2 regions of the Psychrobacillus sp. FSL K6-2365 genome follow, and region 1 is predicted to be linked to the other one. Evidence: riboswitches for the same ligand, from Rfam matches in the RefSeq annotation. Region 1 holds a riboswitch; the other holds the start of a gene.
What was found. Region 1 has a riboswitch for cobalamin ahead of MKY29_RS03755 (ABC transporter substrate-binding protein). Riboswitches for the same ligand answer to the same signal wherever they lie in the genome.
Positions count from the first base shown of each region.

Region 2: it holds a riboswitch for cobalamin, as region 1 does, so the genes downstream of both, MKY29_RS01315 (ribonucleoside-diphosphate reductase subunit alpha) here and MKY29_RS03755 (ABC transporter substrate-binding protein) in region 1, are expected to answer to the same signal.

Region 1 covers NZ_JBBOOO010000001.1:727,859-732,067, forward strand. Annotated here, with positions in the region: gene argS (arginine--tRNA ligase) at 1-625, shown strand, start outside; cobalamin riboswitch at 2,185-2,325, shown strand; gene MKY29_RS03755 (ABC transporter substrate-binding protein) at 2,449-3,417, shown strand; gene MKY29_RS03760 (FecCD family ABC transporter permease) at 3,422-4,209, shown strand, end outside.
Region 2 covers NZ_JBBOOO010000001.1:256,642-260,850, forward strand. Annotated here, with positions in the region: partial or broken gene MKY29_RS01305 (helix-turn-helix domain-containing protein) at 195-816, opposite strand; partial or broken gene MKY29_RS01310 (DMT family transporter) at 922-1,802, shown strand; cobalamin riboswitch at 2,214-2,392, shown strand; gene MKY29_RS01315 (ribonucleoside-diphosphate reductase subunit alpha) at 2,585-4,209, shown strand, end outside.

The sequences.
Region 1 (4,209 bases):
ACGTATGAAAGCAGCAATTGAGGCGCTTGGGTATGAGCGTGAAAAACTTGAAGTATCAATTATACAAATGGTTCAACTATATAAAGACGGCGAAAAAATGAAAATGAGTAAACGTACTGGGAAAGCTGTTACAATGCGTGAGCTTGTGGAAGAAGTAGGTCTTGACGCAGTACGTTATTTCTTCGGTATGCGATCAGGCGATTCACATATGGACTTCGACTTAGACTTAGCTGTTTCTCAATCTAATGAAAACCCAGTGTTCTACGCTCAATATGCACATGCACGTATTTGTTCAATTTTACGATCAGCAGAAACGCAAGGCATGAAAGTGTCGACTGATTCACTTGAATTATTGCAAAGTGAAAAAGAATTAGATCTACTGAAGAAAATTGGTGACTTCCCACAAATAGTTGCAGATGCTGCAAAACTTCGTGCACCTCACCGAATTGCAATTTATATCCAAGAATTAGCTACGACATTCCATAGCTTCTATAATGCGGATAAAGTACTGAATGCGGATAACGTGACGCAATCAGAAGCTCGCCTTGCACTTGTAACAGCAGCACGTCAAACAATCTCAAATGCATTGCGCCTACTTGGTGTATCTGCACCTGAACAAATGTAATCCTAAACCCTCGACCTTGTTCGAGGGTTTTTCTAATTTTATGTAGTATACGATCATCAAGAATTTGGGGAAATAATCCTAACCGCAAGTAAATGCATCTCAAGAGCAAGTAAACATAACCCGTTCGCAAGTATTTCTATCTAGAACATAAGTAAGGGTACAGTGACACCAAGTAAACGACAAACGAAAGCAAGTAAACGTTAATTCCTCTCTTATATCAGAGCAATCTCCAAATTCTCAAGTTGAAAAATTGGAATTAACTTCCTAACCGCAAGTAAATGCATCTCAAGAGCAAGTATGCCTAGCCTATTCACAAGTATTTCTATCCTGAACGCAAGTAAAGGTCCAGTGACAACAAGAAAACAACAAAACAGAGCAAGTAAACGTTAATTCCTCTCTTATATCAGAGCAATCTCCAAAATATTAAGTTGGAAATTGGAATTAACTTCCTAACCGCAAGTAAATGCCTCTCAAGAGCAAGTAAACATAACCCGTTCGCAAGTATTTCTATCCTGAACGCAAGTAAAGGACCGGTGACAGCAAGTAAACGACAAACGAGAGCAAGTAAAAGTTAATTCCTCTCCTATATCAGAGCAATCTCCAAAATATCAAGTTGAAAAATTGGAATTAACTTCCTGAACGCAAGTAAATGCATCTCGAGAGCAAGTAAACATTACCCGTTCGCAAGTATTTCTATCTAGAACATAAGTAAGGGTACAGTGACACCAAGTAAACGACAAACGAAAGCAAGTAAACGTTAATTCCTCTCCTATATCAGAGCAATCTCCAAAATATCAAGTTGAAAAATTGGAATTAACTTCCTAACCGCAAGTAAATGCATCTCAAGAGCAAGTATGCCTAGCCTATTCACAAGTATTTCTATCCTGAACGCAAGTAAAGGACCGGTGACACCAAGTAAACGACAAACGAGAGCAAGTAAACGTTAATTCCTCTCTTATATCAGAGCAATCTCCAAATTATTAAGTTGAAAGGTTGGAATTAACTTCCTAACCGCAAGTAAATGCCTCTCAAGAGCAAGTAAGGATAACCCGTTCGCAAGTATTTCTATCCTGAACGCAAGTAAAGGTCCAGTGACAACAAGAAAACAACAAAACAGAGCAAGTAAACGTTAATTCCTCTCCTATATCAGAGCAATCTCCAAAATATCAAGTTGAAAAATTGGAATTAACTTCCTAACCGCAAGTAAATGCCTCTCAAGAGCAAGTATTCATAACCCGTTCGCAAGTATTTCTATCCTGAACGCAAGTAAAGGTCCAGTAACACCAAGAAAACAACAAACGAGAGCAAGTAAATGCAAGTTCATCCCTTACACAATAGCGGGGAGCAACTGTATGAGAGATATCCCCAGCCCAGCTATACGAAAGGGAATCTATACTTCACGAGAATGATATATATACGAAAGAGAATACACGCTTTACGAGAGCAATCTCTCAATATACAAGAGAGCTCAACTCCATCCCAAAGGTCGAACCACTCTATCCTCAAAGTTGAAGTCGACAGTCATAAAAAATAAGGTATAATGAAGACAAAGCAACATCAATAAATAAATGCATAGAGGTGCTCTAGTTACGGATTGCTAGAGTTAAAAGGGAAGCTGGTTAAAGTCCAGCACGGTCCCGCCACTGTAAGTGATGCAACACATCATAAGTCAGAAAACCTGCCTATATGCTTTACGCCCGTTACCTACGAGGATAGGTTTGGTGTAGGTCTGGCTCATTGTGTTTTCGTGCAGATTTATACCTATCTATCTCTCATCAATAGGATGGGAGATTTTTTATTGGCTTAAATAGGAGGAATGTAAAATGAAGAAATTATGGCAGTTATGGATGACATCCGCTTTAGCAGTTCTATTGCTAGTAGGATGCGGACAAGAAGAAGTTAAACCTGAAGAAAATACAGGAAGTACGCAACAAGAAACAGTAGTAGATGAAACAACTTTCCCAATTACAATGACCGATGCAGTCGGTACTGAAATTACATTAGAGGAAGCACCAAAAACAATCGTTTCTATGCAACCAAGTAATACAGAAATTTTATTTGCACTTGGATTAAATGATGAAATTGTTGGAGTTAATGATTACGATAACTACCCAGAAGAAGCGCTTGAAAAAGAGAAAATCGGTGGTATGGAATTCAACGTGGAAAAGATCTTAGCGATGAATCCGGATATTGTATTTGCTCATGAATCTGCCTTGGGTGTAGGTGAAGCTGGATTTCAACAAATTCGCGACGCTGGAGTAAAAGTATACGTAGTGAAAAATGCAACGGACTTCAATGAAACATATACAACAATTGAGGAAATTGGTCGTGCTACTGGTAAATCTGAGGAAGCACAACAAATTGTAGAAGATATGAAAGCAAAAGTAGCAGAAGTTAAAGAGAAAGTAGCAAAAGTAGAAACGAAGAAAACTGTATTCGTTGAAACTTCAGATGTTCCGGAAATTTATACACCTGGTAAAGAAACGTTCATGCAAGAAATCTTAGATATGGTGAATGCTGAGAATATTGCAGCGGATCAAGAAGGCTGGTTTAAAATAGAACCAGAAGAAATTGTTAACCGTAATCCGGACGTAATTATTGTAATGTATAGCTATGTAGAAGGAATTGTGGATAGCGTGAAAGCTCGTGACGGGTTCGATTCTATTACAGCAGTGAAAAACAATGAAGTTATACAAGTAGATGAAAACCTAACAAGTCGTACAGGTCCACGTCTTGCAGAGGGATTAGAAGAAGTAGCGAAAGCAATTTATCCAGAGGCTTTTAGTGAGTAAAGCCTTGATCGGCTACATCTTGTCCATAATAGCTCTTTTTGTAGCAATTTGGCTAGGTGTATCGGTCGGATCCGTAAAGGTACCGATCAGCACATTATGGGATACGGGAGCAGATGCAATCGCGACCAATATCGTTTGGAAAATTCGCATGCCACGTGTGGTGCTTGCAGGACTAGTAGGTGCATCACTAGCCATTGCAGGTGCTGCATTTCAAGGGTTATTAAAAAATCCGCTTGCCGATCCTTATACGTTAGGAGTGTCGTCCGGTGCCTCAGTTGGCGCCGTGGCTACGCTCTTTTTCGGTATTTCGGTGCCGTTTCTAGGAATATTCACATTGCCTGTTTTCAGTATGATTGGGGCTCTAGTTACGATGCTACTTGTTATTACATTTGCCAAGCTAGTCGATCGTTCGATGAAAATGGAAACAATTATTTTGACTGGAATTATTTTTAGTTCTTTTTTAGGTTCTGTAATTTCGTTAATGATTGCATTGACAGGAGAAGAATTGAGACAAATTATTGGATGGCTACTCGGAAGTGTATCAATGCGCGGATGGAGTTTTGTTCAAATGGCATTGCCGTTTGTAGTTATTGGCACGATTTTATTGTGGTTAAACAGAAGAGAGTTAAATGCAATGTTATTTGGAGAAGAACGTGCACAGCATTTAGGGGTCAATGTGAAAAAGCGGAAAATGATGATTTTAATTGGCGGCTCCATGCTGACAGGAACAGCGGTCGCTGTATCTGGAACGATTGGATTCGTAGGGCTTGTCGTTCCGCATATGACAAGGCT
Region 2 (4,209 bases), 470 kb from region 1:
TTAGTTGAAGAAGTAATGCTGTAAAGTTCGGATCCTAGTTGTGAAATCACCGGTCATGTTATTCAATCAGGCCAGATTGCATAACGATTTTTTACGGGGCAGTTCCAAAAGTCGATATTTGCTCGATTTTTGGAACTACCCTTTTTATTGGTTGAAATCCCTATTTCTTAAATATTTACATGGGGATGGGCTATTTAGATTAATGATGGAGTTAGGACGAATAATATATGATTCGATTCATCACTTTTGTTCAAAAACCGGTGTTTAACATTTGGTGGAATGCGCACGACATCTCCTTCATTTAGAAAGTATTCGGTGCCTTCCAGTTCGACATACGCTTGTCCTTTCATCACGACAGCAATTTCTTCTTGGTTATAGTGTGAATAGTGACTTTCAGTAGTACTTGCGTGTGCATTTAAATCCATTAGTAAGAGTTCAATATGTGCTTTCATGAAATCTGGTGTTAACACATCATAGACAATATGGTCACTATTCTCACGATATACTTTCTTTCGATCATGTTTTCTCGAAATGAGCGAATCCGTATCAATTTCATTAATGAAGAGGGTAAAGAGTGGTACATTTAATGCCTTTGCAATTAGTTTTAGTACACTTAAAGATGGATTTGCTTGTCCTCTTTCTATTTGGCTAATAAGTGAAGTGCTAATCCCAGCATAATCAGCGAACTCACGAATTGTCATACCACTCTTTTTACGATAATTTAATACGGTTTGTCCGAGACGATGATCGTTCATAGTAAAACCCCTTTCTACAATAATGTATGTTTAACTCATTTTGTGCTGACATACTAAACATAGCGAAATAATACTTTTTTCAATTACATAAATATTTTATACTTACCCTTGTACATTATAATAAATTAATTTTATTATTGTAAATAATTATCTAGGAGGACCAGAATTGAAATCTCCTCATATTTCTTACGCACTCTTATTTTTTGGCGTATTCGCATTATCGTCTTCAGCTATCTTTGTGAAATTAGCAGATGCACCTGCTACAATTACAGCATTTTATCGAATGTTTTTTGCAACTGTAATACTTTTTCCATTTTTATTAGTTAATAAAAAGAACCGACAAGAATTACGTTTGTTATCAAAAAAACAATGGGGACTCGGATTATTATCAGGGGCGTTTCTAGCAGCACATTATGTATTGTGGTTTGAATCATTAAATTACACATCTGTTGCAAGCTCGACGGTTATTGTCACATTACAACCACTCTTTTCGATGATTGGCGGTTATTTTTTATTCAAGGAGCGTTTCAGTAAAGGGGCTATAATGGGCTTTCTTGTAGCGATTGCCGGAAGTATTGTCATTGGATGGCAGGATTTTCAAATTAGTGGACTAGCATTATTTGGCGATATACTTGCACTTATTGCGGCAGGCATCATAACAGCTTACTTTTTCATTGGTCAGCATGTACGTAAAAGGCTATCTCTTATCCCATATTCAGTTATTAGTTACGGGAGCAGTACATTGCTTTTAGGTGTTTTTGCTTTTTGTCAGCAAACACCCTTCTTTAATTACTCTGTACAAACATGGTGGTCCTTTATTGGATTGGCGTTTATTGCGACAATTTTAGGGCAAACAATTTTCAATTGGTTGTTGAAATGGCTAAGTACCTCCATTATTTCAATGAGTATATTAGGAGAGACAATTGGAACCTGTATACTCGCGTATTTCATTTTGATGAAGTCATTTCTTTACAACAAGGTATGGGTATCGTACTTATCTTAATCGGTCTAGCATTATTTTTACTACAGAATAGAAATAAAGAATAAATAATAGAGACTAATTGGCGGTACGAGAATAGATTAAATTAAAACACATATTAGAATAATACCTTTTAATTAATAAACGCTCAAAATCTATAAAACTGCATAACAAAAGAGCCTCTGAAAAACCTCTAGGTTCCCCTTTTCTTATTAACTTAATTTTAAGGAAGTATAAAGTGAAGTCAGAACTGTAAAGAATCTATTTGATACTTAAAACTCCTGAGAGGAAGGGTAGGTAGTTTAACAATGAGAAATATTATGATGGAGCTATATTATATTATTTTAGTCACTTGAAAATAGTGAAGAAATTTTATACATATGGGACTTTTTATAGATTTCTTGTTTAATAATATATTATCTATTGCTCCTATAAACACAATATGTTAGATTATATAAATGAACTAAACACAATATATAGTATGTTAACGATGAGAAGGTACCTTTATGGTTTAAAAGGGAATTCGGTAAAATGCCGAAGCTGTCCCCGCAACTGTAAGTGTGGACGACTGTTGGAATAGCCACTGCGAGCAATCGTGGGAAGGCCAACAGGAGAGTGAAACACGAGCCAGTAGACCTGCCTTTTCATCGGTAAGCAACACTTTCTTCGGGGGTTGAGAGGTGGGAGCGAAGGCCAATATCTCGAATGCTTGATATGTCTTGTTGTATCCTACACTTTTAATTTTGAGCGATGTCTCAGCCGAAGATGGCTGTGACATCGCTTTTTTGTGCTCTATTTCAAAGGGGAGTACCACATAAATGATTCAATTAAAAAATAGGAGGAATTCAAAATGACAATCATCTCAAACACTACTAAACAAGAAGTATTACATAATCTAATCAAAGAATTTGGGGAGGAAAAAATTGCTCCTCTTATAAAAACACATGAAAGATGGATGCAAAAGCACCCGGAAGGTACAATAGCTGCTTGGTCTAAGACAATGTCACTGGAAGCATTAAGTTTTCTAGATGAACAAGAAACTTATTGGACCTTTGTAGCAGCAAGAGTGCATTTAGCAGAGGTTTATGAACAAGTAGCTGAGAGAAGAAGCACAACTGCGGATGCAGTGTATACAAAATTTGCTAGTAATGTTCAACTGTTAAGTGAAAAAGGAATTTATGACAAACGTCTTAAACAAGCATACTCCCAGCAAGAATTAGAGCAGCTATCTGAAGTTCTCGTACAGGAAAGAGATTATTTATTTACTTATATCGGCCTCAAAACACTACTGGATCGGTATGTAGCGAAGGACTTTGATAAAACAATTGTAGAACTGCCTCAGGAACGTTGGCTTATTATTGCTATGACACTTATGAAAGACGAGCATGAAAATCGTTTAGAAAAAATAAAAGAATCATATTGGGCAATGAGTAATTTATATATGACAGTAGCAACACCAACACTTTCAAATGCCGGTAAACCTCATGGTCAGCTTTCTAGTTGTTTTATCGACACGGTAGACGATAGTCTTCAAGGTATCTACGATAGCAATACGGATGTAGCGACTCTTTCGAAATTTGGTGGCGGCATTGGTGTTTATATGGGTAAGGTGCGTAGCCGAGGGTCTTCCATTAGAGGTTTTGTTGGTGCTTCAAGCGGTGTACTTCCTTGGATTAAACAACTCAATAACACTGCAGTAAGTGTAGATCAGCTTGGCCAGCGTCAAGGTGCGGTGGCTGTTTATTTAGATGTTTGGCATAAAGATATTTTTACATTTTTAGATCTACGTTTAAATAACGGAGATGAACGCTTGAGAGCTCACGATATTTTTACTGGGGTGTGCTTGCCAGATTTATTTATGGAAAAAGTGGATGCTAGAGAGGAATGGCATTTATTTGACCCGCAAGAAGTTCGTCAGCTAAAGGGCTATTCGTTAGAAGATTTTTATGATGAAAAACGTGGAGATGGTTCCTTCCGCCAAAAATATGAGGAATGTGTAATCGATCATCGTTTGTCTCGAGAAACAGTTCCTGCTATCGATTTGATGAAGCGAATTATGCGCTCTCAGCTAGAGACAGGTGTTCCGTTTATGTTTTACCGCGATGAGGTCAATCGTAGCAATCCAAATAAACATGCCGGGATGATTTATAGTAGTAATCTTTGTACAGAAATTTTTCAAAATCAAAGCGCAACAACATTCGAGTCCATTCAAATAGAGGACGATATAATTGTCACTCGTCGTAAGCCAGGGGACTTTGTCGTATGTAATTTATCGTCTATAAATTTAGGACGAGCAGTTCCAGCGGATGTTTTGGAAAAGCTTATAAAAATTCAGGTTCGAATGCTTGATAACGTGATTGACCTAAACATGATTCCAGTTCCTCAAGCAGAACGGACGAATTCTAGATACAGAGGGATCGGTTTAGGAACGTTTGGATGGCATCATTTACTCGCACTTAAGAATATTCGCTGGGA